4 regions of the Bacillus sp. ABA4_010 genome follow, and region 4 is predicted to be linked to each of the others. Evidence: riboswitches for the same ligand, from Rfam matches in the RefSeq annotation. Region 4 holds a riboswitch; each other region holds the start of a gene.

Region 1 (3,900 bases), 970 kb from region 4:
TCCGGTTCCCGTACCACCGCCCATACCAGCTGTAACGAAGACCATATCGGCCCCTCTTAACACTTCTATAATTTGCTCCTTGCTTTCTTCGACCGCTTTTTTACCAACCTCTGGATTGGCCCCTGCCCCTAAACCTCTTGTTAGTTCTGCACCGATTTGCATTCGTACATCTGCTTTTGATAAGTTGAGTGCCTGTGCATCTGTATTCACAGCAATAAATTCCACACCTTGAACGCCATGCTCCACCATTCGGTTTACGGTGTTATTTCCTCCACCGCCCACTCCAATGACTTTAATTTTCACTAGGTGGTCCATACTGACATCAAATTCCATTCTAGTTTTTCCTCCTCATTATGTATCATCGTGCGCTGTATCCTTTATATACGTGAACAGTTACGGTTATGTACATCTTTCATCACCTTCATTGCTCTTCAAAGAAGTACGAGCCTACAGGGGTATTGTATCATTTAATGTTTCCAGCATTCATCCATTCACGAAAAAAATAGCATTTATTCATAAAAAAACTGCAGACAAACAGGTTAGAACGTTCCCTGAACGGTTCTTTCACTGTCTTCCTGCAGGCGAAGTACGTCAACTGAATAAACTGGCACGCTGTCTTTTTTTCGTTCGTTTCTGTTCATACATGTTCTGGTCGGCTTCAATGAACAAACGATCCATGTTTCCGAGTGAATGTTCACTGAACGCATATCCAATCGACATGCTGATTTGTACGTCGTTACCGCTTGTATTGTATTCATCGATTGCCATTAAAAGCTTTTCATAAAGAGCTTCCACTGCGGCTTTCTCCGTATGCACAAGAAGAACGACAAACTCATCACCACCTATTCGAGAAACAATGGCATTCTCAGAGCAATGCTGCTTTAATAATTTAGCAGCCTCCTGAATAAGCTTATCCCCTTTTTTATGACCATAGTTGTCATTGCAATACTTCAGCTCATCTAAGTCACAGCAAATAACGGCTGCCGATATATCTATATACTGATTACATATTTCCATATTTCGCTCAAAAAACTCCCGATTGTAGACCGTTGTCAACGTATCATGAGTAAGTTTATATTCCAACTCCTGCTGTAGCTTCATTTTTTCATCTACATTCCGCATAATTCCCTGAATCGCTACCAATTCACCGTTTTCATAGATTGGAGTCGTATATTCTTCAAACCATTTATAATTTCCTTCCTTGTCTCTCAATCTTTGAATAATCGGTTTACTATAATCTATTTCACCACTTACTTTTCTTTTCATAATCTCGTAATCATCCGGGTGAATAATATTAAAAGGGGTATCGGGATTGCTGTTGAGCTCTTCCAGCGTTCCTTCTCCTAAGAAATCTTCAACAGAAGGACTTGTATACTTATGCTTATACTCTGGTTTTACTTCATAATAGTACAAAATATCTTTCGACCTTTCGACTAGTCGAACAAGATGATGTTCATACTCCAGTACCGCTTTTCGCTTAATTTTTTCACATTTGCTCAATACTTTGAAGAGTAGACTACCTACTATTAAACCTAAAGAAAAATGTAGCAATGACATGAATCTTCCCTCGCCTTTATGTATGTAGAAGCTTCGCTCATTTTGAACATTACTTCCCTATGTCTCTGAAGCCATAAGAAAACGGCATTGAAATTATTAGGGGAGTCTAACAATTTCAATGCCGCCAGCTACCAACGAACCTGCTTGCTCGAAATATGCATTGGTAGCTGGCTGACATCGTCCTTCGACTTTAGTCCCTATAGCTTTGCGTCTTCACCTTTCGATGAATTTGCCTTTATCATTTTGTCATGTTATTAGTCCTTTAGACACATTTATTTCCAATTATACACAATATTGAAAATTAAGGCAATATACCTATCCTTTCATCATGCAGTGACTTCATATTCATAGGCTAGTAAATTTTAATAGAGGTTTTCCTAAACAGACGACTCTCACATCATCCTTATTCCCCTTCAATGGTATCTGTTACTCCCACCATTTAAATCCATCTTCTTCTACTAACCAATTAGACGCTTCAGGCCCCATTGAACCTGAAGGATACGGATAAAGCGGCACACTGTTTTCTTCAAACGCTTCTAAAATTGGCTGTATCCACTGCCATGATAACTCCACTTCTTTCCAATGAGCAAAAAATGTAGCGTCACCAAGTAAGGCATCAAAGATCAGCCGTTCATAAGCTTCCTCAATATCTTCCTGATTCGCTGAGAAACTGACAACGACCGGTTCAATCTTTCCATCTTTTAATGGATTTTTCACATTTAACTGTAAGGAGAATCGTTCATTCGGACTAATCTCAATCGTTAAAAGATTAGGAGCAGCCTCCTCATGCTGCTCAACCATATCCAACTCTTTAAAAGAACGTTTAAATTCAATCACAATCTTTGTCGCCTTTTCCTTCATTCTTTTTCCTGTGCGAATATAAAATGGCACTCCGCTCCAAAATACATTATCAATCCATAACCGGGCAGCCACAAACGTATCATTTGATGAAGAAGCATTAACACCTGGTTCCTCTTTATAGCCAACAACCCGTTCATTGTTGATTTCTCCAGCTCCATATTGACCACGAATGACATGTGCAGCGACTTCTTCCTTCTGTACCGGTCGAAGAGCGTTCATAATATTTCCCTTTTCTCGACGAACATCCATAGCGCTCATCTGTTTTGGCAGATGCATTGCCGTCATCATCAATAGTTGCATCATATGATTTTGAACCATGTCGCGAATCGCCCCTGCCTGATCGTAATAACCAGCTCGCTCTTCAACCCCGACTGTTTCACTAGCTGTAATTTGGACATTGGCAATATGTTGATTGTTCCATAGCGCTTGAAGAATAGGGTTCGCAAACTCTAATGCCACAAGATTTTGGACCATCGGTTTTCCGAGATAATGGTCAATCCGATAAATCTCATTTTCTTCAAACGCCTTGCTTAATTTTTCATTTAAGTCTTGAGCCGATTTCAAATCATGTCCAAATGGTTTTTCAATAATGAGACGTTTCCACCCTTTCACGTTTCCTAATCCACTTTCTTGAATATTGGATGTAATCACATCTACTAACTCTGGAGCGACAGATGATGCCACCATTAAAGGTGCCGTCGAAGAAGCGAAAAAACAAGGAACACAAATTCTTGTCGATATGATTAATGTAAAAAATCTTGAACAACGAGCAAAAGAAGTGGATGCACTTGGTGTTGACTACATTTGTGTCCACACAGGCTATGATCTTCAAGCTGCTGGCGAGAGCCCTTTTGAACAATTGCAAACGATTAAACGTGTGGTCAAACATGCAAAAACAGCCGTTGCAGGCGGCATTAAATTAAACACACTGCCGGAAGTCGTGCAATCAAACCCTGATCTTGTCATTGTAGGCGGCGGCATTACAGGACAAACAAACAAGCAACAAACTGCTAGTCAGATGCAGCAATTAATTAAGCAAAAAGCTTTGGCCTAAACAAGGACGATCATTATGCAGACCATTCAATATGTAAGTGAAATTATTGAAGAGCTAAACCGTACCGCCGATTTGTTGGCGAATGAAGAAGCTGAAAAATTGGTTGATGCCATTCTTGAATCAAAGAAAATCTTTGTAGCCGGCGCAGGCCGTTCTGGATTTATGGTTAAATCGTTTGCTATGCGGATGATGCATATGGGGTTAGATGCCTATGTTGTCGGAGAAACAGTCACTCCTAATCTAGAAAAAGGCGATTTGCTCATAATCGGCTCCGGTTCAGGGGAAACGAAAAGTCTAGTGTCGATGGCGGAGAAAGCGAAAGGTTTAGGGGCAACAGTCGCTCTTGTCACGATTTTTCCTGACTCAACGATTGGCCAACTCGCTGATGTTTCAATTAAATTACCGGCAAAAGCAAAGGCGGAAAAGGA
Region 2 (3,900 bases), 320 kb from region 4:
GAGGAGAAAAGTGCGATTGAAACAGATGATCTTTCTAATCGTTCCCTATACGGCAGTCCCACTATCGGCGGCGCCATTGTAGTAGGCATTATCGTCATCGCCGTAATTTGGACTGCTTTCTTTCAATAGCCTCATGAATATAAACTCTTTTTGCAACTGGCGAGAGGAGTGTTTTCATTTTAAATTATTACGCCAATCAATGCCATTAAAGAAAGCCATCCATTTTTAGAGATTTTCGGTTATCCATTGATGGGAGTAACCTATCTTTTATGTGTCATTGGCATCATGTTGATTAGTTACGGCCTTTTTCAACAGTTCTTTAAATAGAAGAATCAATAAATCAAAAAAAGTTGATTTATTGATTGACGTTTTAGATAACGAGGAATATAATGAGTTTACATCAAAAAAAGTTGATGTATTAACCGCACCTCGAATGTGGGGTTGTAGTGATTTTTAAATCAAAAAAAATTGATGTAAGAGAGGAGACGTTTATGAGGACGGTTTATTTTACACCAGATAAAGGGGAGTCAATTTCATTTGACGCTTATGAGATGAAGTTTAAAGCATTAGCAGATCAACTTCGCTTAAAGATTTTGTATATACTCAATCAGCGAGGAAAAACGTGTGTTTGTGATTTAATCGACCTTACCGAATTACCTCAGTCGAAATTATCGTATCATCTTAAAATCCTTTTAGATGCAGGATTGATTCAACGAGAAAAGGTTGGCACCTGGAGTTATTATGAGCTAAACGATACAGAGGTAAAAGCAATGCTTTCACCAGAGTTGTGCTGTATTTTTTACCCTAGAGATTGAGGGGAAAAAATTTTATCTATTAAATCAAAAAAAGTTGATATAAAGAAGGAGAGGAAATCAATGAGTACTTTTTTAGATTTTTTCAAAACATTTCTCATCCTATTTCTAGAACTCACGGCGCTGTTTATAGTGATTAGCTTTTTAGTGAGTTTACTGCAGCAAAAGGTAACAGAGGACAAAATTAAACGGGTTCTTGAGCGGCCTAATAGATGGAGCGGTTATCTTTATGGGACAGGACTTGGTGCTTTAACCCCGTTTTGTTCTTGCTCGACCATTCCGATTTTGGCAGGGCTATTATCATCGAAAGCGCCGTTTGGACCATCGATGTCATTTTTAATTGCTTCTCCATTATTAAATCCTGTTATTGTCATTTTGTTATGGACGTTGCTTGGGTGGAAATTGATGCTTTATTACATAGTAATCATTGCACTATTTTCAATGTTGATTGGCGTTGTATGGGATGCTTTAGGATTTAAAAACTCTGTGAGAGATGTAAGGGTGAGAAAAGGGCACAACGAAAGTCATCATGTAAACGTACCGAAATGGAAGGTAGCCATTAAAGATGCATGGTCATTCTTTTATCCTGTGTTGCCCTTCTTACTAATTGGCGTCTTCATCGGAGCGTTTATTTATGATTTTGTTCCGCAAGATGTCATTGTCCAATACGCTGGAGGAGACCATTTATGGACGATTCCGATTGCGGCTGTGCTTGGTATCCCGATGTATATTCGCGCTGAAGCCATTTTACCGATAGCGGATGCATTAGTCAGTAAAGGGATGGGAATTGGAGCTATTATCGCCCTTCTGATAGGAGGAGCGGGAGCGAGTATACCTGAAGTTGTGTTATTGAACAAATTGTTTAAACCAAAGTTAGTGGCTGCATTTGTAGTGTCCATTTTAATGGTGGCGATGACAACTGGATTTATCGTACAAACAGTTCTTTAAAAGGAGGTGAAACCAATGATCAATAAAATGAGTACAATTAAAAATTTATTCTCAAAGCCTAAAAAAGATTGCTGCGACGTTGTATTTGAAGAAGTTGCATTAACCGATGAGCAAGCGAGTGGTTGTGAGGGTGAGAAAGAACAATCAGAACAGGAGAAGAAAGCTGAATAATCTTTTCAGTTGAACAGAGCGGCCTAATCAAATCTGAAAAAAGAAGGGAAGAAAATGACGACTGTTTCTAGCCTTCTTTTTTCGGGACATCTAGGAGCTCTTTTTGCTTATATACTCATATTGGCTTTACACAGTATTGTCTATTACGTATGCTTAGATTAATTGCTTAACTATACATAAATGGATTAAATCTGACAATATTTCCTCTGGTATACATTTTTCGACATCTTTTTACATTTTTATGATAATATACTACTAGGGCAAATTTCACGAAAGTGGGAGACGCAAAGCCACGGACCTAAAGTAATGTCGATTACCATGGTGGCCGGGTTGCCGAAATGGAGGAATTTTTTTCGCCATTTTGTTACGTGAACAATATGACTCCGTTCTCATTTGCCTAATTTATGAAGAAAGGGAAGTAGTATGTTTTGAACAAATCAGTACTTATTTGTGATTATTGTTTACCTGTGAGAAAGAGATTAAAAGATATATTATGGAATAATGGATACTACACAATTTTGGAAGCTAGTAATGGAGAAGAAGCCATCGAATACTATAAGCAATCTGCTCCACATCTCGTCATACTCGACCTTATTTTGCCGCAAGTGGACGGATTAATGGTACTAAAAGAAATTAAAACGATGAATCCGTTAGCTAATGTCATTATTTATTCGGCTTTTTACCAACAGTCAATTATTGTGGATGCCATTGAACTTGGTGCCGCGGATTTTGTAGTCAAACCTCATATTGACATGTTAGAGCTTGTTTTGCAGCCTTTGAAATATGAAACGGCTGCTATATAAATCGATTTAGAAAATTCGGTATGACCAAAGGGTGGTGATGCCGAATTTTCTAACCTTTGAATGATCATTTAGGAGGGATAAAGAACCTCTTGTGACGTTTTTCTATTAAGTATATATAGTGTATAAATAGCAACTTGATAAAAGCGTTCGAAACAGGAAGTGGATATTCATTTCTCGTTTTGAACGCTTTTATCTTTTATTCAATCATCATGTCGAAATTCCTAGATTAATAGTTGCATGTAGCGGAATAAAGAGACCTTTTGTTCTATTTTTCTTTCAAATTTATAGAAAAAAATGGTATTTTAATTATGGGATATGTTACCATTTAGTGTGTAAAGAAAGAAAGAGGGGGAAATCAAGTGAAGAGTAAGAAAATAGGTGTTATATCGTTATCTGCAGCTTTAGCATTCGGAGGTTTTTCGACGGAAGCGTTGGCGAATGAGATGAACTTGCAGGCACAGGATAAGCCGATGTTTATGGTGGCAAGCACAGAGTCAGAAGTTACGAAAGAAATGCTAATCCAAAAGCTAAAAAAATGGTTTCCAGGCAAGTTTGACCATTTAGTGAGTCAAGATTTCTATTTTGATACAGGGCATCGTTATATGGAAGATGAGGAAGGAGTCGTCCGTTATCATCTTTCATTTCATAAAGAGTCTGGAAGCAAAACAGAATACGGCGGTGCTGAGTTCATCGGGGAAGATTTAGAGCTTCAATCGTTTTATTACTCTCCAGCTGATACGAAAGACGCTCTTTTTCCAGCAAAAGTAACAGAAAAAGAGGCACTTCAAACGGCGGAAGCATTTATAAAAGCACATGCGCCAGATCGTTCGTATCGAGTCATGACTGACAATGGACGTTATCATCAAGGGTCCATGAATTTAACAGAGCCGGTTCGTTACCATTTCATGTTTGAAAAACTACATAATGATCTTCCTGTGATGGGACAAAGTGTTAGCATTAGCGTCCTTGGGAACGGCGAGATTGTGGAATTTTACGGTGGGGAACCGTCGGAAAAGAAAATGACGTATGAAGAAAAACGTGATTTATTGAGTGCGGATGCAGCTCTCGAACAAATGAAAAAGCAGTTTGACGTCACATTGCAATATGTTGTTGACTACAGCTTCCGAAACAATGAACCACAAGTCAAACTTGTGTATGGAGTAGAC
Region 3 (3,900 bases), 110 kb from region 4:
GCGACGTTAGGATTACAGCGGGAAAACATGGGCGGCAAGACCCCAAAAGAAGTGTTCCCATTGGAGCTCGCGGAAATGTTTGAACAGCATTATGAACGAGCGTTTGCGGGAGAAGCGGTTAATTACACGTATTCCTTTAAAGGAAAGCATCTCTTAACCTATCTGTCTCCTATTTATCGCCATGAAAAAGTTGAAGAGGTGATTGGATGCGTGAACGATATTACCGAGCTGTATCATGCCCAACAAGAAGTAAACTTTATGGCTTTCCATGATGTTGTGACGAATTTACCAAATCGCAGAAAGTTTAATGAAGATATGGCCGACCTTTCATCCTCGAAGCATTCAGACCGCTTTGCCGTCTTTTTTCTCGACCTGGACCGTTTCAAACAAGTAAATGATTCACTCGGACATACGGTAGGCGATGATTTAATTCAAAAGGTGGCAGAACGATTGAACGTGGCTGTCGCAGCGAAAGGCTCGATTTACCGGTTTGCAGGCGATGAATTTATTATTGTGTACCCAAACATCGAAGGAGAGAAGGCGGTATCCCAGTACGCCAAAGACCTTCTTGCTATCTATGAAAAACCGTTTTTATTGGATAACGGATTAGAGATTCATACGACTCCGAGCATTGGCATCAGCATTTTCCCTGACCATGGCGATAATTATGATACATTGTTAAAAAATGCGGATACCGCGATGTATGTCGCAAAAGCACAAGGACGGAATACTTTTGCCATATATGAGCGAAAGATGAATGAACACCATGAAGAAACGCTGCTAATTGAACAACACTTACGAAAAGCCATTCAAAATAATGAGTTGGAGCTTCATTTTCAGCCGAAATTAGACTTACGAACAGAGCAAGTGAATGGTGTCGAAGCGTTGCTGCGGTGGAATAGTCCACGATTAGGAAATGTCTCGCCAGCTAAATTTATTCCAATTGCAGAAGATACGGGTCTCATTATTGAACTGGATGAATGGGTGTTGGAAAAAGCCTGTCAGCAAAATAAAGAATGGAATCGTCATTCTTTTGCTTCTCCAATTAAAATGGCGGTTAATATCTCACCGCTTCATTTTCGTCTCCCCAACTTTTCAAATGTCGTTGACCGAATTTTAAAGAAAACAAAGCTCGATCCAAGCTTACTGGAAATTGAAATTACGGAAAACAGCTTCATTGATAATACAGAAGAATGTATCGCCTGTTTAAAAAGACTGCGGGAAATGAATGTGTCTGTTGCAATTGATGATTTTGGAAAAGGTTTTTCGTCCCTTAATTATTTACGGAAGTTTCCCATCAACTCGCTGAAAATCGATCGAGCTTTCATTCAAGAAGTAGCGGAGTATACGGAAGATACAGCGATTGTCAAAGCCATTACGTATTTAGCTCACGAATTAAATTTAAAAGTCGTCGCTGAAGGCATTGAAACAAAAGATGTTATGGAACTGCTGAAGAAACTGAAATGTGATGAAATTCAAGGCTATTACATTAGCAGACCTCTTCCGCAAGTAGAGCTGGAGCGGGTCATCATGCAATTAAATGAAGGCAAATTTGCTGGAAATGTGTGAAATTTTTAATTTTTTTGTCCAAACAGAAACAACCTCTTCACAATCTATGTGAAGAGCCGATATAAACAGTAAGAATCATAAAAAATGAAAAGGCAAACTTGTCGAAAGGCAAGGACGCAAAGCCATGGGCCTAACCAGTTTTACTGTACGGTTGCCAGGTTGCCATTCTCCTTTTTGAAAGGGCGTGGCTCATTCAAAAAGGAGAGGTATATATGAAACGAATGAAAAAGGTTTTGATGCTGATGATCATTGCCTGCATACTGCAAGGTACAGGGGTAGCGGGAACACAGCAACAAGCAGAGGCCGCACAACAAACTAGTGGCTATTCCACATGGCTTTGGGATACAAGTGCCATCGTTCAACAGACAGACCGCTTGCTTACATTTATGGAGCAAAAGAACGTAACGAGTGTTTTCCTTCAAGTAAGCAAACACATTCCCGTCCAAGCGTATCGCACATTCATTCAAAAAGCGGGGACAAAAGGTATTGCCGTGTACGCACTTGACGGTGCCCCAAATTGGGTTTCCACTCAAGGGCAAAAATCCGCTCGTAACTTCTTTTCTTGGGTCGCAACTTATCAATCACAAGCGGCTAGCGGAGAAAAATTTTCCGGTATTCACTTAGATGTAGAGCCTTATTTATATGCAGGCTGGACGAGCCAATATGCCAAAACAGTATTAGCGTACCAAACGCTTCTGATGGATGCAAAAGCATCGTCTGCAGCGCTTAACTTGCCACTGACGGCAGATATTCCGTTTTGGTTTGATGAAAAATCGTACAATAACCGAAACGGAAAAGGAAAATTATCTGATTGGGTCATTTCCAATACAGACTCTGTCACAATTATGGCGTACCGTGACGGAGCAGCAGGAGCAAACGGCATCATTGAGCTTGTCAAAAACGAAATGAATTATGCAGCCATTCATCATAAAAAGGTAACGATTGGTGTTGAAACGCTTCAATCGCTTGAAGCGAATTTCGTTTCATTTTATGAAGAAGGCAGCTCGTACATGTTCAACCAATTAGACATCGTCCAATCTCATTATCAATCATTCTCTAGCTTCGACGGCTTTGCCATTCATTCCATTCATGGGTGGATGGACATGAAACCATAATGTCTTCAACCACGGTTTCCTAAGCCGTGGTTTTTATTTTTTACTTCATAATTGTTGAAGGTGACTTGAACCAAAAATATTTCATATTTTCAAAATTCATTTTTTCTGTTATTATTTTTGTGAAATAGATAAATTTCGAATTTTTAGTTAATATTAGTTGTTATATTATTCCACGTAGGTATACAATAGACTAATAGAATGATTTGAAACCAAAACGGACAAGGAGATAACAAACATGAAAGACCAGACAATCAATGTTACGCTTACAAAAGAGAAAAAACAAAAGCCGCAATCTGACCAGCTTGGCTTTGGCCGGATTTTTACCGACCATATGTTTATTATGGATTACACGGAAGGACAGGGGTGGCATGATCCGCGCATCGTTCCGTATCAACCATTGTCTTTAGACCCTGCATGTATGGTATTTCATTACGGGCAAACCGTGTTTGAAGGATTAAAGGCTTATTTAACGAAAGAGGAAAAGGTGCTTTTATTCCGACCGGACCGTAATATGAAACGTTTGAATCGCTCCAATCAGCGGATATGCATCCCGCCAATCGATGAAGAGTTTGCGATTGAAGCATTAAAGCAATTAATTACGATTGATAAAGATTGGATTCCAAGTGCTGAAGGTACATCTCTTTACATCCGTCCGTTCGTCATTGCGACAGAACCATTTTTAGGAGTAGCACCTGCGAAGAATTATCAATTTATCATTATTTTATCGCCAGTAGGCTCGTATTATAAAGAAGGAATCAGCCCTATAAAAATCGCCGTTGAAAACGAGTTTGTCCGCGCGGTATCCGGCGGAACAGGGACCGCAAAGACAGGCGGCAACTATGCAGCCAGTTTAAAAGCACAAGAAGTAGCTAGCAGCAAAGGCTATTCTCAAGTATTGTGGCTTGATGGTGTTGAAAAGAAATACATTGAAGAAGTTGGCAGCATGAACATTTTCTTCAAAATTAACGGCGAAGTTCATACACCAGCTTTAAGTGGCAGCATTTTAGAAGGAGTTACACGTAACTCCATCATTGAATTGTTGAAACATTGGGATATTCCAGTTTCTGAACGGAAGATTTCCATGGAAGAAATCCGCCAAGCTTATGCTGACGGTTTACTAGAAGAGGCGTTTGGTACAGGAACAGCGGCTGTTATTTCTCCAATCGGTGAATTTTTCTGGCAGAACGAGCAGATCGTCCTTAATAAAGGCGAAACA
Region 4 (3,900 bases):
ATCTCCCTCATATGTATAATAGACGACTCCTGCCTTGCCAGCTTTTTGCATTTGCTGATAGTATGATTCATCTAATACACTTTTTCCGCGCACGGATGAATCAGGATGTGCCATCATATTACCATTTTTATCAACCATGAACGCATAGCCGGTGTCTCCGAATTTGATTTTTTCAATTAATTCGAAGAGGTGGTTAATCTCAATGTCAATGCCGACTACACCAATTGTTTGTTCATTTGTTATAACCGCTTTAAGTGCCGTAATAACGGTTTTTCCTGTGGCAATATCCGTATATGGTTCTTCCCAAATGACAGCTCCATTGCTGGCAACGGCACGCTTATACCAGTCTTTTTCTGTCGGCTTGTATCCTTCTGGAAGCTCGGTGTCAGGGTAAAGGAGCATGTCGTTTTTTTCGGTTGCAAAATAGCTATTTAATAGATTAGGAGAGGCTTCATGGAAGCGTTCAAAATGAGACAGCACGTTTCCTTGCGAGTCCGCCGGATTGTTTCCATAGTTTTCAATGGTATCCATACTCGTTAATTGTAATAAATCTCGCTCATGTTCATCGAGAAACATGCGGACTAATTGGTCGGCCTGATCTAATGCCGTCTTCATCTGCTCGGTCGATTGGTCCACAGATAGGTCGACACTCATTTTATAGTTAATGACGGCTAAGACGATGCCTGTTATAAAAAGCAAAGCCAAAACCGGGTAAAGGATTTGTTTTTGCAAACTTCGTTTCATAGTAGTCCTCCTCATAAGATGGTAGTTGCAAGAAAAAATTATATATTTTTCCAAGATTTCTTACAAGTTCAAAAGAAAAATTGAAATTTTCAGTTTAGATTTTTCTATATAAATCGATCTAGAAAATTCGACATACCCAAAAGAACGGGCTGGATCAACGATGGTGCTGCTTCTCGATGGACTGAAGAGGTGTCGAATGATTACAGGGAACCTATATAAATAAAAGAAGGAAAATCAAGAGGGATTTATTGGACATTTAAGGAGCTTTCTTTTAATATTTTTGTATAACAGATTATTTAAAGAATCATATGTTTTTAAATACGCTTTAATTATGTCTCGTTATTCCGATATAAAAGATAATACATTTATAGATTAGAAAGCGTTGATGCATAGGCCGTTAAATGGGCACTTAGGCTGTGCGGAGCGAGTGGTGCAACCGGCTAATCCTCAATCACTACTACTTTTCGTATAGGAGGAACTTGCCATGACAACGGCTTTTATGCTGGAACATCGTCTTTCTACTCTTTCTATGAATCAACGAATCTCTTTTTTACTACAAGCCTTAAGGGAGCATGATTTTCATACGTATATTCATTCTGTTAATACCGCCGTACTGTTTCTTCAATTTGCCAAACATCTCCATATTTCTTCAGAAGTTCGAAATGGATTGATTAACTCTATCCTTCTTCATGATATTGGCAAACTCTACATTTCTTCTGCTATCTTAGAAAAGGAAACGAAACTGACAACAGAGGAATGGAGCGAGTTGATGAACCATCCTTTATACGGAGAGGTTTTAATCAAGAAATTTTTAGACGATTGTGGTGTGGACGCAACGTTTGCGTCACTTCATCACGAAAACATAGACGGCTCCGGGTATCCTTACAAATATACAGATGACCAACTTCCGCTATTTTGCAAAATGCTGCGCATTGTGGACAGCTATGAGGCGATGACGAGCGATCGTCCGTATTCTAAAGCGCTCACAAGCGAAGAGGCTTTTAAAGAATTGACGGCTTTAGCCGGAACATGTTATGACCGCAACTTAGTTGATCGCTTCATCCATATGGTGAAAAAGGAGCAACTAGATCCATCCATTTAGAAAAATCTTGAAGCGGTTCGTGTACCCTTTGAATGTTTGAGTGTGACATCCGCTTAGGTCTAGAAAATTTGGCATAACCGTTCTTTGACTATGTCGAATTTTCTAGATCAATTTATATATGAATTAAGCTAAAGATATAGAAATTAAGAGACTCTTTTTAGGAGGAAGCCGGGATGTTGGCCCAGTTTTTTGTCAATATATGCATTTTTATTACGTTCCTTTTTCTTGCAGGAATTTGGTCGAAAAAATATACAGCGATTAAACATAGTCAAGCCTATGCCGTATGGTCAGGTGGGTTGTTCGGGGTATTAGGCATCATTGTCATGCTTTTTGCCATCTCGGTCAACGAGGAAACGAGGGTCGATTTACGGCACTTAGCTCCGATTACCGCAGCAGCCTATGTCGGATGGATTCCAGCGGTTCTTTCGAGCATTGTCATCGCGATTACCCGGATTACGTTATTTGGTATGAGTCAATCGGCCATTACTGGGGCGGCAATTATTTTAACAACAGGGCTGATTTGTGCGTTGGCGGTACGATTACAGATGAACAGGCTCCCGAGAATGATGCTCCTATGCTTTATTTCTTTAATATTCATTTTTATTGGCTTAAGCATTAATTTAGATGCAGAAACAGTGTGGCAGATTTTTCCGATTCAAGTCGGCATTTCCTTCATTGGCAGTTTATTTATTTATATGACGGCCGAATATATTGAAAAGTCGAATGAACTATTTTGGCAGCTCGAAAAAAGTGCGACGACTGATTACTTAACGAACTTGAACAATGTCCGCCAATTTGATGCCTTGTACAATGAGGCTTTAAGGCGGTCGAAAGAGAAGGATGAAAAGCTATCACTTCTCTTAATCGATATTGACCATTTTAAAAAAGTCAATGATACATACGGCCATCCTGGTGGAGATGAAGTCTTAAAACAGTTAGGAGAAGTGCTCGTTCGAACTGCTCGCTCGTTTGATATTGTGTCAAGAAACGGCGGGGAAGAATTTAGTGTGCTGCTTCTTGATTGTTCGGCCGCCCATGCGTTAGAAATTGGTGAACGAATTCGCAAGGCAGTCGAAATACATGACTTTATCTTGCCTGATCAGTCAACGATCCATATTACGATTTCCATTGGAACCGCAACGTTTCCTAGCAGTGTCAAAATAGAAGGGGAGGATATTTTCCAACAAGCGGACAAAGCCCTTTACCAGGCGAAACGAAACGGTCGCAATCAAGTATGGGCATTATAATTAGAAAAATCCATAAAAAAAGGAGCTTCTTATCACAAGAATGCTCCTTTTTTCATGTGGTTTCGGTAACGTTCTTTTCATTTTAAAATGAGACCGAATCCGCTCATGAAAATAAGCACAGCCACGGCTAGTCTTAACGGTTTCGCTGGAACCTTGGCAGATAGCTTACTCCCTATAATGACACCGGGAATGGACCCTAACAGCAAATTAGCTGCTAGCACATAATTAACGGTTCCAAGTCCGGCATTTATCAGCCCTGCAACAGTCACTAAAAGAAACGCATGGGCAATGTCAGTGCCTACTAATTGAACAGGGTTCATCTTATATACATACAACATGGCAATGGCAAATAACGATCCAGACCCAACAGAAGTCAGCCCAACAATAAACCCAAATGCAGCCCCAATGAAGATTGTCAATCCCCGCTTTTGAGAGAGTGGCTGCATTTGCCAGCGATTAAAAAAGAAACGTTTATTGAAAAAAACTTGAATGATAATGGAAGTTGCTGCCAATACCAATACATATCCAAGTACATGCTTCAAAATGGGCTCTTGATGTTGCTGGAACAGTGGAAAGGCGTACAAACTAACAATGGCCAAAACAGAGCTCGGGATGCTTCCCAATGCCAAATATTTCACTAATTGAAAATCAATCGTTTTCTGTCTCCAATGCTGCACTACTCCGAATAGCTTCGTGATGGAATTGTAGATAAAATCCGTCCCTATCGCAATGGATGGTTGAATCCCTGCGAATATTAATACGGGGGTTAATAGTGCGGCTCCTCCGACTCCTGTCAGACCTACGAGA

What was found. Region 4 has a riboswitch for cyclic di-GMP ahead of ACXAEO_RS07500 (HD-GYP domain-containing protein). Riboswitches for the same ligand answer to the same signal wherever they lie in the genome.
Region 1: it holds a riboswitch for cyclic di-GMP, as region 4 does, so the genes downstream of both, ACXAEO_RS12495 (sensor domain-containing diguanylate cyclase) here and ACXAEO_RS07500 (HD-GYP domain-containing protein) in region 4, are expected to answer to the same signal.
Region 2: it holds a riboswitch for cyclic di-GMP, as region 4 does, so the genes downstream of both, ACXAEO_RS09100 (response regulator) here and ACXAEO_RS07500 (HD-GYP domain-containing protein) in region 4, are expected to answer to the same signal.
Region 3: it holds a riboswitch for cyclic di-GMP, as region 4 does, so the genes downstream of both, ACXAEO_RS07990 (amidase) here and ACXAEO_RS07500 (HD-GYP domain-containing protein) in region 4, are expected to answer to the same signal.

What each region holds. Positions count from the first base shown of each region.
Region 1 covers NZ_JBSWUN010000003.1:2,253,877-2,257,776, forward strand. The annotation lists partial or broken gene ftsZ (cell division protein FtsZ) at 1-333, opposite strand, end outside; gene ACXAEO_RS12495 (sensor domain-containing diguanylate cyclase) at 592-1,557, opposite strand; cyclic di-GMP riboswitch class I at 1,717-1,801, opposite strand; partial or broken gene zwf (glucose-6-phosphate dehydrogenase) at 1,984-3,093, opposite strand; partial or broken gene ACXAEO_RS12505 (orotidine 5'-phosphate decarboxylase / HUMPS family protein) at 3,059-3,472, shown strand; gene hxlB (6-phospho-3-hexuloisomerase) at 3,488-3,900, shown strand, end outside.
Region 2 covers NZ_JBSWUN010000003.1:1,599,710-1,603,609, forward strand. The annotation lists gene ACXAEO_RS09080 (hypothetical protein) at 1-129, shown strand, start outside; gene ACXAEO_RS09085 (ArsR/SmtB family transcription factor) at 492-815, shown strand; gene ACXAEO_RS09090 (permease) at 876-1,760, shown strand; gene ACXAEO_RS09095 (hypothetical protein) at 1,776-1,931, shown strand; cyclic di-GMP riboswitch class I at 2,181-2,269, shown strand; gene ACXAEO_RS09100 (response regulator) at 2,360-2,734, shown strand; gene ACXAEO_RS09105 (YcdB/YcdC domain-containing protein) at 3,094-3,900, shown strand, end outside.
Region 3 covers NZ_JBSWUN010000003.1:1,387,062-1,390,961, forward strand. The annotation lists gene ACXAEO_RS07985 (sensor domain-containing protein) at 1-1,569, shown strand, start outside; cyclic di-GMP riboswitch class I at 1,651-1,736, shown strand; gene ACXAEO_RS07990 (amidase) at 1,782-2,684, shown strand; gene ACXAEO_RS07995 (branched-chain amino acid aminotransferase) at 2,920-3,900, shown strand, end outside.
Region 4 covers NZ_JBSWUN010000003.1:1,280,302-1,284,201, forward strand. The annotation lists partial or broken gene ACXAEO_RS07495 (cache domain-containing protein) at 1-759, opposite strand, end outside; cyclic di-GMP riboswitch class II at 1,111-1,194, shown strand; gene ACXAEO_RS07500 (HD-GYP domain-containing protein) at 1,229-1,846, shown strand; gene ACXAEO_RS07505 (GGDEF domain-containing protein) at 2,020-3,093, shown strand; gene ACXAEO_RS07510 (sulfite exporter TauE/SafE family protein) at 3,171-3,900, opposite strand, start outside.